DNA from 3 places in the Williamsia sp. z71 genome. Region 3 is predicted to be linked to each of the others. Evidence: predicted binding sites of a transcription regulator. Region 3 holds the regulator's gene; each other region holds the start of a gene.
The links. The regulator LexA, encoded in region 3, represses DNA repair genes until DNA is damaged. The targets are predictions, from matches to a motif close to CGAACANNTGTTCG.
Positions count from the first base shown of each region.

Region 1: a site for LexA is predicted at 1,895-1,908, ahead of AC51GR_RS01230 (HNH endonuclease signature motif containing protein). Genes of this name have one in related genera too.
Region 2: a site for LexA is predicted at 3,821-3,834, ahead of AC51GR_RS18480 (error-prone DNA polymerase). Genes of this name have one in related genera too.

Region 1 covers NZ_JCANWX010000001.1:287,253-292,372, reverse strand. Annotated here, with positions in the region: gene AC51GR_RS01235 (MerR family transcriptional regulator) at 1-379, shown strand, start outside; gene AC51GR_RS01230 (HNH endonuclease signature motif containing protein) at 380-1,855, opposite strand; gene clpB (ATP-dependent chaperone ClpB) at 2,332-4,884, opposite strand; gene AC51GR_RS01220 (PQQ-dependent sugar dehydrogenase) at 5,006-5,120, opposite strand, start outside.
Region 2 covers NZ_JCANWX010000007.1:251,898-257,017, forward strand. Annotated here, with positions in the region: gene AC51GR_RS18470 (HNH endonuclease) at 1-37, opposite strand, end outside; gene AC51GR_RS18475 (DUF167 domain-containing protein) at 239-469, opposite strand; gene AC51GR_RS18480 (error-prone DNA polymerase) at 521-3,808, opposite strand; gene AC51GR_RS18485 (alanine racemase) at 3,926-5,047, shown strand; gene AC51GR_RS18490 (serpin family protein) at 5,044-5,120, shown strand, end outside.
Region 3 covers NZ_JCANWX010000005.1:192,031-197,150, reverse strand. Annotated here, with positions in the region: gene dapF (diaminopimelate epimerase) at 1-95, shown strand, start outside; gene hflX (GTPase HflX) at 141-1,697, shown strand; gene AC51GR_RS13940 (acyl-CoA dehydrogenase family protein) at 1,806-2,948, shown strand; gene lexA (transcriptional repressor LexA) at 3,062-3,781, opposite strand; gene AC51GR_RS13930 (LysM peptidoglycan-binding domain-containing protein) at 3,970-4,476, shown strand; gene nrdR (transcriptional regulator NrdR) at 4,567-5,016, shown strand; gene hrpA (ATP-dependent RNA helicase HrpA) at 5,031-5,120, opposite strand, start outside.

The DNA.
Region 1 (5,120 bases), on a different contig from region 3:
CGGGCCGACCATCCGTGAGTTGTACCCTCGCGTCGGCGAAGCGCTCCGCGCCGCGCGCGAGACTCCGGTGGGACCGCCGCTGGCCTACTACTCCCCCGCACCCGAGGAATCCGAGGATGCGGTGTGGATCCATGCCACGATGCCCGTCCTGTCCGGTTCGGTACCCGGCCTCGACACCTTCGAGATCCCGGGCGGAGAAGTCGCCTCACTGATCCATCACGGGGAGATGGACACGATCGACGCGTCGTACCAAACCCTCAACCGCTGGGTCACCGATCAGGGATTCACCCTGACCGGACAGGGCCGAGAGATCTACCTGGAAATGGCTGACAAGCAAACCCACTGGGTCACCGAAGTCCAGGTCGACTTCGTCCGCTGATCAGCACTTTTCGCCGGGCCGCCCAGCCTCGTCGGGGGTGCCCGGCGAATCCGGCGGCTGGACGCCGCACTCGAGTTCACGCTGTTTCAGCTGCGCAATTCGACGGATACGCATTGCCTCCCGAGCCTCGCGAAGCGCCTCGTCGGGGTGGTGCGCCCGGTTGACCATGGGCTTTCTTTCCGGATCGATGAATACCGGCGGAATCCACGCACACCGACCCGCATCCGGTCCTTCTGTCAACATGACCGTCTGCCATTGATTGACCCCCGGACCGATCAGCTTGTGATGCTGCGGACATGCCGGTGCCTCGTTGAAGATATCGGTGAACCCACCGAGCACCCATTCCAAAATGTGATGGGCTTCGGCCCACATCGCCGGATTCGAACATCCTGGCGTCGAGCAACCGCGATGAGCAGCGAACATCGCCAGCCGCTGCGACTCGCTCGCCAACCGACGCGCCCGCCCGTAGTACAGGATCTCGTTCGAGTGATTCTTGAAGATCGCCAACGATTTGTCGCTGCGCACAGCGAGTTCCACAGCATCACCGATGGGCAGAATCGTTCCGGTCGACGTATACGCCACACCTGATCCGTACGGCCGCACCGGACTCCGGCTTCCAAGTGGCACAAGTTCGCCCGATCGGGTCCTGCTCGGCTCCAGCACCTCCGGCTCGAGAACCTCCACCGATTCCGATTCCGATTCAGGCTCCGGCTCCGGCTCCGGATGCGACTCGTCCGGTACCTCGGCATCGGCCTCGGCAACACCGTCGTCGCGTTCATCGATGTCGATGACCACACCGGCGCCGTCAGGTGAGGACCGCAGCGATTCGTCGAGCTGATCTTTCGTCATCGAGATGATCACCTGCACCGGCAGACCACGGTGCGATCTGCCGAGCTGACCGGACTCGATCAAATACAGCAGCGCGGCCTTCAACGCATCATGGTTGCGCTGCGCCTGACTGCGAATGTCATTGTCAGCAGCGGCCTGCAGGATGTCTTTGTCCAGGGCCGGGTCGTCCACCGCGCCCGACGGGGACAGCGGGTCACCAGGATTGTTCATCCCTTTCGCGGCCCAGACGGTCAACATCACGTCCAGCAGGGCGCGCGTCACCGGGTCCAGATGGCCGGTGATCTTCGACATCAAGTTCGTGGACTGATTGCCCAGGCTCAGACCGCGATGGCGGGCGCGGTCCGCATCGTCGGTCAACGTACCGTCGGGATCGAGATACTCGACGATCCGCTCACCGATCCGCTCCACTTCTGGCGGGGTGTACCGCTGGCACAACTCCGCCATCGCGGCCTCGGTGTTCTCCCGCCTTTCCGCATCGACCTTCGCGGGGATCTTGGCCATCACGTCCAACACGATCGCCGCATGCTCGAGATCGATCGCTCCGTCCCGCAACGCCGCCGCTGTCTCCGGATACCGCGGTTCGACGATCTCGCCGCTGGGCGTCACCGATGCGGTCAGAGCGTCCATTTGCCTCCAGCCGTTTACGGGCCGCCCCGGGCCGCAACCGCAACAGGTGTTTGAGCATCGCCACCGGCGACCCGAAACCCACCTTCGAAAAAGCCCGCCGCACAGCAACTTCGCGCAATACCGGCAAAGCTGCGGCCTGCAGTCTTCGCGTCGAGGTTTCGATCCGCTGCAGCACCCGCACGCAGTCTTCATCAGACAGCGGCGTCAAATCCGTTGTGGCGATGCGCTCGACAGCCGCCTCGAGCTCGAGCAGGGCAGCATGCGTCGGCATGTCGATTGCGAACTGATCAGACACCCCGGACCCCCCAGCCCCTGTGAACGAACGCGAAAGCGCTTGAAGAGAAGTGTAGCCCCAAAATGCCGAGTAATCAAACGTATGTTCGAACTGATCGAGAGTGTCAATCCTCGTGTCCGCAACAAGCGAGAACCCCTACACCGTTGCGGTGCAGGGGTTCTCGTTCAAATAGTCAGCCAGGTCAGCCGACGACCAACGTCTCGCCATCGTCGCTGGTGGTCACCGGGACAACGTCGCCGTCGGCGATCTTGCCGGCCAGCAAGGCCCGGGCCAGCTGGTCGCCGATCGCCTGCTGCACCAACCGGCGCAGCGGGCGGGCACCGTAGAGCGGATCGAATCCGCGGGTGGCGAGCCACTTCTTGGCGTCCTCCGAGACCTCCAGCTGCAACCGACGCTGTGCCAGGCGCTTGCCCAGCTGGCCGAGCTGGATGTCGACGATCGACACCAGTTGTTCGGCGGTCAGCGAGTCGAACACCACGACGTCGTCGAGTCGGTTGATGAACTCCGGCTTGAACGCCGCCCGGACGGCCGCCATCACCTGGTCCTTGTCGCCACCTGCTCCCAGGTTGGACGTCAGGATCAAGATGGTGTTGCGGAAGTCGACCGTGCGGCCCTGACCATCGGTCAGCCGTCCCTCGTCGAGCACCTGCAGCAGGATGTCGAACACGTCCGGATGTGCCTTCTCGACCTCGTCGAACAGCACCACCGTGTAGGGGCGGCGTCGAACGGCCTCGGTCAACTGGCCACCGGACTCGTAGCCTACGTAGCCGGGAGGAGCACCCACGAGCCTTGCCACACTGTGCTTTTCGCCGTACTCGCTCATGTCGATGCGAACCATGGCGTGTTCGTCGTCGAACAAGAACTCGGCAAGAGCCTTGGCCAACTCGGTTTTACCGACGCCGGTCGGTCCGAGGAACAGGAACGAGCCCAGCGGCCGGTTCGGGTCGGCGACACCGGCGCGAGCACGACGAACCGCGTCGGACACCGCCTCGACGGCCAGCTTCTGGCCGACGACCCGAGATCCGAGTTCGTCTTCCATCCGCAGCAGTTTCGCGGTCTCACCCTCGAGCATGCGGCCGGCCGGGATACCCGTCCAGGCGGAAACCACCTGTGCCACATCGTCAGGGCCGACCTCTTCCTGCAGCATCACGTCGCCGGTCGGGTCTGCACCCGACTTCTCCATGGCGGCAGCGAGTTCCTTTTCCAGGGTCGGGATGGTGCCGTACCGCAGTTCGGCTGCCCGGCCCAGATCCCCATCGCGCTCGGCCCGCTCGGATTCACCGCGCAGGTTTTCGAGGCGTTCCTTGAGGTCGCGGACCGAGTCGATCGCGTTCTTCTCACCCTGCCAGCGCGCGGAGAGCTCGTTGAGCTTCTCTCGCTGGTCGGCCAGCTCCTGACGGAGCTTGTCGAGGCGGATCTTCGACGCGGCGTCGGATTCCTTCTCCAACGCGACCTCTTCGACTTCGAGCCGACGCACGATGCGCTCGACCTCGTCGATTTCGACTGGGCGCGAATCGATTTCCATCCGGAGCCGAGATGCTGCCTCGTCGACCAGGTCGATGGCCTTGTCGGGCAGGAACCGCGACGTGATGTAACGATCACTCAGTGTTGCGGCGGCGACCAGTGCGGAGTCCGTGATCCGGACGCCGTGGTGCACCTCGTACCGTTCCTTGAGTCCACGCAGGATGCCGATGGCGTCTTCAACCGACGGTTCGCCGACGTAGACCTGCTGGAAACGCCGTTCCAGGGCGGCGTCTTTCTCGATGTACTGACGGTATTCGCTGAGTGTGGTGGCACCCACCAGCCGCAGTTCACCGCGGGCGAGCATCGGCTTGATCATGTTGCCGGCGTCCATCGCAGAGTCGCCGGTGGCTCCGGCACCCACGATGGTGTGCAGCTCGTCAATGAACGTGATGACCTGTCCGGCAGAGCCTTTGATCTCTTCCAGGACAGCCTTCAGTCGCTCTTCGAACTCGCCGCGGTACTTGGCACCGGCGACCATCGAACCCATGTCGAGGGACACAACGGTTTTTCCACGCAGACTTTCGGGGACGTCACCGGCGATGATGCGCTGGGCGAGCCCTTCGACGATCGCGGTCTTACCGACACCGGGTTCACCGATCAGGACCGGGTTGTTCTTGGTCCGGCGGCTCAGCACCTGGACGACGCGACGGATCTCTGTGTCGCGGCCGATGACCGGGTCGAGCTTGCCTTCACGAGCGGCAGCGGTCAGGTCGGTGGAGTACTTCTCCAACGCCTGATAGGTGCTCTCCGGGTCGGCGGAGGTCACGCGGGCACTGCCACGGACTGCGACGAACGCATCCTGGAGAGCCTGGGCGGTCGCACCCGCATCGGACAGCAGCTTGGCGACGTCGGAGTCACCCTTCGCCAGCCCGACGACGAGGTGCTCGGTCGAGACGTACTCGTCGTCGAGTTCACCGGCGAGTTGCTGAGCTGCCGAAATGGCCGCGATGCTCTCGCGGCTGAGCTGCGGTGTCGAGCTGGCGCCGGAGGCCTTGGGCATCCGGTCGACGAGCTGTTGTGCCGCGGCGCGGATCTGACCAGGATCAACGCCCACCGCCTTGAGCAGCGGCGCAGAGATCCCATCTGACTGATCCAGCAGCGCCACGAGCATGTGAGCAGGTCGTACGTCAGGGTTCCCGGACGCGGCTGCATCCTGGATCGCGGCCGACAATGCGGCCTGTGTCTTGGTGGTGGGGTTGAAGCTGTCCACGAGTCACCTTCCTTCTAAGGTCATACAAGAACTTACGGGTCGCCTCTGCGCCCGTTCAGAAGGTGTAACGCACCAAGAGTTGAGTCTGTTCCGCTCAACTAAAGATTCCTGCGACCAGCAGTCACTCCGGTTGGGCCTCGATCTCCACCCGGAGGATCCGATCATCACCCGGACGCGGGTCGGTGCCACCCCAGGTCGCCCGATCGGTATTCGACGTCATGAGCCAGAGCGCACCG
Region 2 (5,120 bases), on a different contig from region 3:
GGTCGACCAGGGAATCGACCATCTCGAGAAGCCGCATCACAAAACACCTCCGGGCGCGAAAGCAACAGGGAAGTTGACCAATTCTCGTGGAAGGCGATTTGCTCGACGTTGTCGTAGTCTCTGTGATCAACTGACTCCAGCCTAGCCAATCGAACACACATTCGCAAGACTTAATCTCACTAATTCTGTTTTCCTGCAATACTTTTCGATAGCAAGACAAAGAAACTCGACGCGACGCCTAAAGGACGACTTTGAACCGTTTGACGCGTGAAGTGGCACCACCGACCAGCGACACACAGCTTTTCGCGACGCCGAAGTGCTTGGCCAGCAATGCCACGACAGCCGCGTTCGCTTTGCCTTCGGTGGCCGGTTCCCGGACGAACACGGTGAGCGCGCCGGCCTCGTCCGCTTCGATCAGCGGCCCCTTGCGGCTGTTCGGCTTCACCGTGACCACCACCAGTTTCTCCACCGCTTCAGATTATTACGCCATGATCAACGACGGTTTTCGGCACTCGACGGATCACGCCCAATCCCGGGATCGGGAGGCTACCCGAAGGTCCATACGCTGCATACGTTCGGCCACCACGGTCACCGCACCTTCGGCGTTCTGGACCCGGCCCCGGATCAACAGGGCAGGCGACGACTGTGCCAACTTACGATATTTGGCCCAAAGACCCACCGAGCAGACCACGTTGACCATGCCGGTTTCGTCCTCGAGGTTCACAAAGGTCACCCCGGAGGCGGTCGCCGGCCGTTGGCGGTGTGTCACCGCTCCCCCGACCAGCACCCGGGAACCATCGGGCACCGACAACAGGTCCGCCGCCGCGACCACGCCGAGCTCGGTGAGCTGGGGCCGGATGAACTCGGTGGGATAACTGCCCGGGCTGACCCCGGTGGCCCACACATCCGAGGCGGCCATCTCCACGTCACTCATCCCCGGCAACGCGGGTGATCCGTTGACCTCGTGCAACGCCAGCCGGTCGGACTTCTCCGCAGCGGCCGCCCCGGCATCCCACAATGCCTGACGACGACTGGTCCCGAAACACTCCAGCGCGCCCGCGGTGGCCAGCGACTCCAGCTGTCGGGTGCTCACCTCACAGCGCCGCGACAGGTCCGCGGCTCCGGTGAACGGTCCCCCGGCGTCCCGCTGCGCCACGATCTTCTCGGCCAATTCGATGCCGATGTTGCGCACCGCTCCCAGTCCGAGCCGGACATCGAGACCACCGTTCTCCAGATCCGCATGGGGCTTCGAGACGTTGATGTCCGGTCCGTGCACCTTGACCCCGTGCCTGCGGGCATCGGCAACCAGTGACTGTGGCGAGTAGAAACCCATCGGCTGCGCCTTGAGCAGTGCCGCGCAGAACGCTGCCGGGTGATGCAGTTTGAGCCAGGACGAATAGAAGACCAGGGAGGCGAAACTCTGCGAATGGCTCTCGGGGAAACCGAAATTGGCAAAGGCAGCCATCTTCTCGAAGATCCGGTCGGCCACCTCCCCGGTGATCCCGTGCAGGTCTTCCATGCCCTGATAGAACCGGCTGCGCAGTCGGTCCATCTTCTCCGGTGATCGTTTCGAGCCCATCGCCCGCCGCAGCTGATCTGCCTCGGCGGCACTGAAACCGGCGACATCGACCGCCAGTTGCATGAGTTGTTCCTGGAACAGCGGCACCCCCAGTGTCCTTTTGAGTGCCTGCTCCATCGAGGGATGCTCACAGGTCGGCTCTTCCAGGCCATTGCGGCGACGGATGTAGGGATGCACCGATCCACCCTGGATCGGACCCGGCCGGATCAGTGCCACCTCGACCACGAGGTCGTAGAACTTGCGGGGTTTGAGCCGCGGCAGGGTGGCCATCTGTGCCCGCGACTCCACTTGGAACACACCGACGGTGTCGGCGCGACAGAGCATGTCGTACACCGCCTTTTCGGTGAGATCGATCTTCGCCAGGTCGACACCGATGTCGCGGTGCTCGGCCAGGAAATCGATGGAGTAGTGGATGGCCGAGAGCATGCCGAGGCCCAGCATGTCGAACTTCACCAGACCGATTGCGGCACAGTCGTCTTTGTCCCACTGCAGCACACTGCGTCCGGGCATCCGCGCCCATTCCGTGGGACACACATCGGCGATCGGCCGGTCGCAGATGACCATGCCACCGGAGTGGATGCCCAGATGCCGTGGCATGCCGTTGATCTGCCCGGCCAGATCGAGGACGTCGTCGGGGATGTCGGTCTCGTCGGGCGACGCGGACCCGTATCGGTGCACCTGCTTGCTCCAGGCATCCTGCTGACCCACCGAGTATCCGAGGGCCCGGGCCATGTCGCGCACCGACGACTTACCGCGGTAGGTGATCACATTCGCGACCTGGGCCGCGTTCTGCCGGCCGTAGCGCCGGTAGACGTACTGGATGGCCTCTTCGCGCCGATCCGATTCGATGTCGACATCGATGTCCGGCGGGCCGTCCCGGGCCGGCGACAGGAACCGCTCGAACAGCAACCCGTTGCTCACCGCATCCACCGCGGTGATCCCCAGGGCATAACAGACCGCGGAGTTCGCCGCGCTGCCCCGACCCTGGCACAGGATGTCGTTGGTGCGACAGAACGAGACGATGTCGTGCACCACCAGGAAGTAACCCGGGAAGCCCAGTGAATCAATCACATTCAGCTCGTGTTCGATCTGCTGGTATGCCTTTGGATGCTGTTGCGGGGTGCCGTATCGCTCCAGGGCCCCCCGTGCGGTGAGCTCCCGCAGCCACGAACTCTCCGTATGCCCTTGCGGCACATCAAAAGGCGGCAGCTGCGGTGCGATCAGGTGCAGCCCGAACGCCAGGTCTTTGGCCAACATGACAGCGTTGTCGAGGGATTCCGGATGCGCCGCAAGCAACCGGGCCATCTCGTCCCCGCTGCGCAGATGCGCGCCACCGAGCGGACCGAGCCACCCGTCCATCTCGTCAAGACTGCGCCGTGCCCGCACCGCGGCCATCGCCATCGCCAGCCGCCGACGGTGTGGTGCGGCGAAGTGCGCGCCCGTGGTCGCCACCGTCTGCACCCGATTCCGGTGGGCGATCCGCGCGAGGGCGGCATTGCGCTCGTCGTCTTCGGGAATGCCGTGGGCGGTCAGTTCCATCACCACGTTGTCGCGGCCGAACTTCTCCACCAGATCACGCAGCGCCTTCTCGGCAGCCGACGGACCCCCGGATTCCAGCGCACGGCGCACGTCCCCTTTGCGGCATCCACTCAGGATCAGCCAATGCCCTTGCGCGGCCTGCGCCAGCGTATCGATGTCGAAGCGCAGCAACCCCTTCTCCCCGGCCGCCATGTGGCCGTCGGCCAATTGACGGGAGAGGCGGCGGTACCCCTCCTGCCCCCGGGCCAGGACGAGCAGGTGAGAACCACTCGGGTCGGCGATCCCGGTCCGCGATGAGTCGTGCTCCAAGGACAACTCGGACCCGAAGATGGTGGGCAGATCCCACTCCCGGGCAGCCTCGGCAAACCGCACCACCCCGTAGAAGCCGTTGTGATCGGTGATCGCCAGCGCCTCGAGCCCCAGCCGGTAGGCCTCTTCCGCCATCTCCTCCGGGCTACTCGCACCGTCGAGAAAGCTATAGGAGGTATGGGCATGCAATTCAGCGTAGGCAGTGGCAGAGACCCCCCTGCTCAGCGCTCCGGCCGCATAGGGTTCGCGCTTGCGCGACCACGCCGGACTATCACTGCCGTCACCGGCAAAGGTCTCACCGGACCGGCCGCCGTCAGACGGTCGACCGGACAGTACGCGCTCCATCTCCGACCAGGTCGGAGGGCCATTGTGCCAGCCCATAACCCATCGTATCGAACATATTTTCGAATGACAAGTTGTGCTGAACCGCCCGCCCCACAGTCGAGAGCGCTGAACTACCTCCGTGCCGTGACGTCGTCTCTGGCATTGTTGCCTCCCATGACGGAACGCATCGCAGCTCGCCCGGCCGAACCCGACCGGGGTGGTCGGATACTGGCCGCGACATCGGTCATCGACACGCCGTTCCTGGCGGTCGACGAGCAGGTGCTCGACGCGAACATCGCCCGCATGGCCGCCTTCGCGGCCACCGCCGGACTCCGGTTGCGGCCCCACGCCAAAACGCACAAGTCCCCGATCCTGGGGCGACGCCAATTGGATGGCGGCGCAACAGGCTTGACGGTTGCCACCATTGCCGAAGCAGAATCCTTTGCCTCCGAAGGATTCTCAGATCTGTTCATCGCCTATCCGCTGTGGCTCACCGAGAACAAGGCCGCGCGACTGCGTGCGGTGATGGAGCGGGCGCGGGTCCTGCTCGCGGTCGATTCGGTTGCCGGCGCGCAGCAACTCGCAGCGCACCTGCCCGGGACTTCTGTACTGATCGAGGTCGATTCGGGACATCACCGCACCGGTGTCGCCCCGGAGCTCGCCGGTGAGGTAGGGGCAGGCGCGGTCGAAGCGGGACTGCAGGTGGTCGGCATCTTCACCTTCCCCGGACACAGTTACCGCCCCGGAGGCCCATCCGACGCCGCCGGGGAAGAATCCCGCGACCTGGCCACCGCGGCCGAATCACTGCGCAGCCGCGCGATCACCCCGGTGATCCGCAGCGGCGGTTCGACGCCGTCGGTCTCCGATGCCGATCCCACCGTCCTGACCGAGATCCGTCCGGGTGTCTACGTGTTCAACGACGCGCAACAGGTCGAACTCGGGATCGCTACCATGGCCGACGTGGCATTGACGGCAATCGGCACCGTGGTGCACAGTAGCGGGACAAAAGCCGTCGTCGATGTCGGGAGCAAAGTCCTCGGAGCAGACCAGCCGACTTGGATCAGCGGCGGTGGCCGGCTTCCCGACGAACCCGAGGCGCGCATCACCGCACTCTCCGAGCATCACGCGACGATCGATTTCTCCCATGCATCGCGAACCCCGGCACCGGGGTCGCGGGTCCGGATCGCCCCCAATCATGTGTGTACCGCCGTCAATCTCGCCGATGCGCTGATCCTGGTCGGCGCGGACGACGCGGTGACCTCCTGGCCCGTCGCCGCTCGGGGGGCCAACACGTGAGACGTCTGGGAACCGCGGCCGTGGCCGCCATGATGTTGGCCGTCGCCGGGTGTGCTTCTGACGAACAGCCCGA
Region 3 (5,120 bases):
GAGCGGTGACCGTCACCGTCGGCGAGAACGACAACGAGCTCCGTGGGCCATCGGTTTTGGTCGGCGCCGGAATGCTCAACGCAGGGTGGCGCTAAATCCGTTATGCAGTGCGCCTGTCCGAATGTAACCATGGTGACCTCATGACTGAACACGAATCCAGCTCGAACGACGACGACTTCAACGAAGACCTGAACCCGGCGGAGCCGGATACCGACGATTCGGCTGACACCGACTCAGCGGGTCCGGACTCGAATGCGCGAGGGCCTCGCGCCCCGGAGGTCCGGCTACCGAACTTCCACAAAGGACCCACGCTCGGCGACCTGCAACTCGACGATCGCGCGTCGCTGCGGCGGGTGGCGGGTCTTTCCACCGAACTCACCGACGTCACCGAGGTCGAGTACCGGCAACTTCGCCTCGAACGCGTTGTTCTGGTGGGTGTGTGGCTGCAGGGAAGTACCACCACGCAGGCGGAGGCGAGTCTGGCCGAACTCAAGGCACTGGCCGAGACCGCCGGCTCCGAGGTGCTCGAAGGCCTCATTCAGCGCCGGGACAAGCCGGATCCGGCGACCTACATCGGGTCGGGCAAGGCACATGAACTCCGTGACGTCGTCCTGGCCACCGGCGCCGACACCGTCATCTGCGACGGTGAACTGACGCCCGCCCAGCTCACCGCGCTGGAGAAGGTGGTCAAGGTCAAGGTCATCGACCGCACCGCCCTGATCCTCGACATCTTCGCCCAGCACGCCACGTCGCGGGAGGGCAAGGCCCAGGTCGCGCTGGCCCAGATGGAGTACATGCTCCCGCGTCTGCGTGGCTGGGGTGAATCGATGTCCCGCCAGGCCGGTGGCCGTGCGGGCAGCAACGGCGGCGTGGGTCTTCGTGGACCCGGTGAGACGAAGATCGAGACCGATCGCCGGCGCATCCGCGAGCGGATGGCGAAGTTGCGCCGCGAGATCCGCGAGATGAAGACATCGCGAAACACCAAGCGCACCAAGCGGAAAGAGTCGGCTGTCGCATCGGTGACGATCGTCGGCTACACAAACGCGGGCAAGTCCAGTCTGATCAACGCGATGACCGGGTCAGGTGTGCTGGTGCAGAACGCCCTGTTCGCCACCCTCGACCCGACAACCCGGCGGATGTCCCTCGACGACGGACGCGAGATCGTGGTGACCGACACCGTCGGCTTCGTCCGACACCTGCCCACCCAGCTCGTCGAGGCGTTTCGCTCGACGCTGGAGGAGGTCACGGACGCAGATCTGCTGCTGCACATCGTCGATGGTTCGGACCCGATACCCACCGACCAGATCAGTGCGGTGCGCAAGGTCATCGATCAGGTGATCCAGGACGAGAAGGCGACCGCACCGCCGGAGCTTCTCGTGGTGAACAAGATCGACGTGGCCGACCCGACGGTCCTGACTCAGCTGCGGGGTCTGTTCCCTGATGCGGTCTTCATCTCGGCGGCCACCGGAGAAGGCATCCCGCAGCTCCTCGAGCGAGTGCGCGAGCTGGTGTCGCGGCACGACGTCCATGTCACCGTCCGCGTGCCCTATTCCCGGGGTGACCTGGTCTCGCGGATCCACGCCGAAGGCGATGTCTCAAGGGAAGAACACGGGCCCGATGGCACCGAGATCGTCGCGAGTGTTCCCTCGGCGCTGGCCAGTGCACTGGCCGAGTTCGCGGCCTCCGATCTGTTCTGAATCAGGCTGTTCCTGAAATCGGGACCGTCGAGCCTCTTGGGGTAAATGTAGAATCCAGTTACAGTTGTTGGAACCTGCACGTTTTGACACCTCGTTATGGAGACCTTGATGGAACGTACGCTTTTCGAGCCTGAACACCTCCTCTACCGCGATTCGTACCGCAGCTTCCTCGAGCAGCACGTGGCGCCGCACCACGCCCGGTGGGAAGAGCAGAACATCGTCGATCGCGATGTGTGGATCGAAGCAGGTAAGAACGGCTTCCTCGCCGTGGATGCACCCGAGGAGTTCGGCGGCGGCGGAGTCGACGACTTCCGCTATCAGGCCATCGTCTCCGAGGAATCCGCCCGCGGTGGATACAGCGGTCTGGGATTCACCCTGCACAACGACGTCATCGCGCCGTACCTGCTGGAGCTGACGACCGACGAGCAGAAGGCGCGCTGGCTTCCCGGGTTCACCTCCGGTGAACTCATCACCGCCATCGCGATGACCGAGCCCGGAACCGGTTCAGACCTGCAGGGCATCAAGACCACCGCCAAGAAAGACGGCGACCACTGGGTGCTCAACGGATCGAAGACCTTCATCACCAACGGCATAAACGCCGACCTGGTGATCGTGGTCGCACGTACCGACCCGGAGGCCGGCGCGAAAGGCTTCAGCCTGCTGGTCGTCGAACGCGGTATGGAAGGCTTCGAACGCGGCCGCAACCTCGACAAGGTCGGCATGAAGGCACAGGACACCGCCGAGCTGAGCTTCGACAACGTCCGAGTGCCCGCCGAGAACCTGCTCGGTGAAGAGGGTCTCGGCTTCATCTACCTTATGCAGAACCTGCCGCGCGAACGGCTGTCGATTGCGGTGGTCGCTGCTGCCGCGATGGAGCAGGTGCTGGAGACCACCATCCAGTACGCCAAGGACCGCAAGGCTTTCGGGCGTTCGATCGGCAACTTTCAGAACACCCGGTTCCTGCTGGCCGAGCTGTCCACCTCGACCACGACGACCCGCGTCTTCGTCGATCACTGCATCGGTCTGCTCAACGAGAAGAAACTGACCGTCCCCGACGCCGCGATGGCCAAGTACTACGCGACCGAGAACCAGGTGCACCTGGTCGACCGGTGCCTGCAGCTGCACGGTGGGTACGGCTACATGCGTGAATACTCGGTCGCCAAGGCGTTCCTCGATTCTCGCGTGCAGACCATCTACGGCGGAACGACCGAGATCATGAAGGAAGTGATCGGCCGCAGCCTCGGGGTCTGACCCCAGGATCTGATCGCTCACCGCCTCGAACGCGAAAGGCGGGGTGTACCGGAAGGTTCCGGTACACCCCGCCTTTTGTACTGTCTGGGGATGATCTGCCTACGACCGGCAGGTCAGAGTCGGCGCATCACGGTGACGACCTTGCCCAGGATGACGGCGTCGTTGCCCGGGATCGGATCGAACACCGGGTTGTGGGGCATCAGCCACACCGCGTCCTTGGTCCGTTTGAACGTCTTGATCGTGGCGTCACCGTCGATCATCGCGGCGACGATGTCGCCGTTGTCGGCCACATTCTGCTGGCGTACGACCACCCAGTCGCCGTCGCAGATGGCGGCGTCGATCATCGATTCGCCGACGACCTTGAGCAGGAACAGCGAACCCTCGCCGACCAGCTCCTTGGGGAGAGGGAAGACGTCTTCGACGGCTTCTTCGGCCAGGATCGGCCCGCCGGCGGCGATCCGGCCGAGCACCGGGACGAACGTCGGCGTGGGCATGGATTCGTCCGGTGTCTGGACCTGACCGGCCGCGGTGGCCGGGTTGAGGTCGGTGTCCTGGATGTTCACCGCGCGGGGCCGGTTGTTCTCGCGCTGCAGGAAACCCTTGCGTTCGAGGGTGCGGAGCTGGTGGGCGACCGAAGACGTCGAGGTCAGGCCCACCGCGTCGCCGATCTCCCGGATGCTCGGCGGGTAGCCGCGTTGGCGGACCGAGGTACGGATGACCTCGAGAACTGCTTTCTGGCGAGGGGTCAGTGAGCCCTCGGCGAGTGGTTCGGTGGCGACCACAGTGGTCGCGGCCCCGTCCGCCGGTGTCGGGGGCTGGGTTGTATCGGCCATCAGGTCCTCCAGTTCATGCGGTGTCGGGCGGGGTCCATGGGACAAAGATAGTGCAAATGGTCACAAGTCTCAAACATTTGTTCGAGAAGGCGTGGCGCTTTGTCGGAGGCCCGTGATACAAATCGAACACTCTTTCAATCGAACGAGTGATCGAATAGGGATTGAACCGATGACCGAGGACTGAACCCATGACTGCAGCCACCACCATCACCCGGCCGGCCACAGCTCGGCCTGTTCACCACCCCGAGAGCGATACCGCCACGCGCACCACGCGCCCGGTACGGCCCTCGGACACGACCCGCCCCGCCGGTCGCCGACTGTCCGCGCAGCGCCGCGTGGCCGTCTCCTGTGCCGCATCGCGTAACTCCGAGCAGCGGATACCGACCGAACGTGAGATGGTTTTCGTCCGTAGGCGCGCCTGGGCGGGCGCGGCGGTCACCGGCGTGGGGCTGATGCTGGTGGTCGCCTTCATGACGTTCTTCGGCGGAGTCATACAGCAGTCGAGCGATCCGGCCCGGCTGGGCACCGAGGTCGTCCGCGTCCAGTCGGGGGAGTCGTTGGGCGCCATCGCATCACGTATCGCCCCCGAGATGCCGACCGAGACCGTGGTCGCGAAGATCATGGAGCTCAATGCAATGAACAACTCGGCACTGTCGGTGGGTCAGGCATTGGTCACCCCGGTCTACGCGAGGTAGACGGTGGAGGGGCCGCGATCACGGACGGTATCCTCGAAGGCAGAGTGTCTGGTCAATCCGCCCAGGCCGTCGACTGTCGAGGGATCGTGCATGCATTGCCCGTTTTGCAAGAACGAGGACACCCGCGTAGTCGATTCGCGAGTGGCGGACGAGGGGCAGGCCATCCGTCGTCGCCGTGCCTGTTCGCAGTGTGCACGCCGCTTCACCACGGTCGAGACCGCGGTGCTCTCGGTGGTCAAGCGGACCGGCGTCACCGAACCCTTCAGCCGCGAGAAGGTCATGCGCGGCGTCCGCCGCGCCTGCCAGGGCCGTTCGGTGGATGACGACAAGTTGCAGCATCTCGCGCAGCAGGTGGAAGAAGCCGTGCGGGCATCGGGTTCGGCGGAAGTCCCCGCCAACGAGGTAGGTCTGGCCATCCTCGGCCCGCTCCGGGAACTCGACGAGGTCGCCTACCTTCGATTCGCCTCGGTCTACCGGTCATTCGACTCGGTGGACGATTTCCAGAAAGAAATCGACGACCTCAGGTCGAGCAAGTCCTGACGACACCCCGCGGCCTAACGCAGGTCGCGGATCGCCTTGATGGCACGCTTTTCTGAAATCGGGTATGCGGTTCGGAGCTGTTGAGCGAACAGTCCGACTCGTAA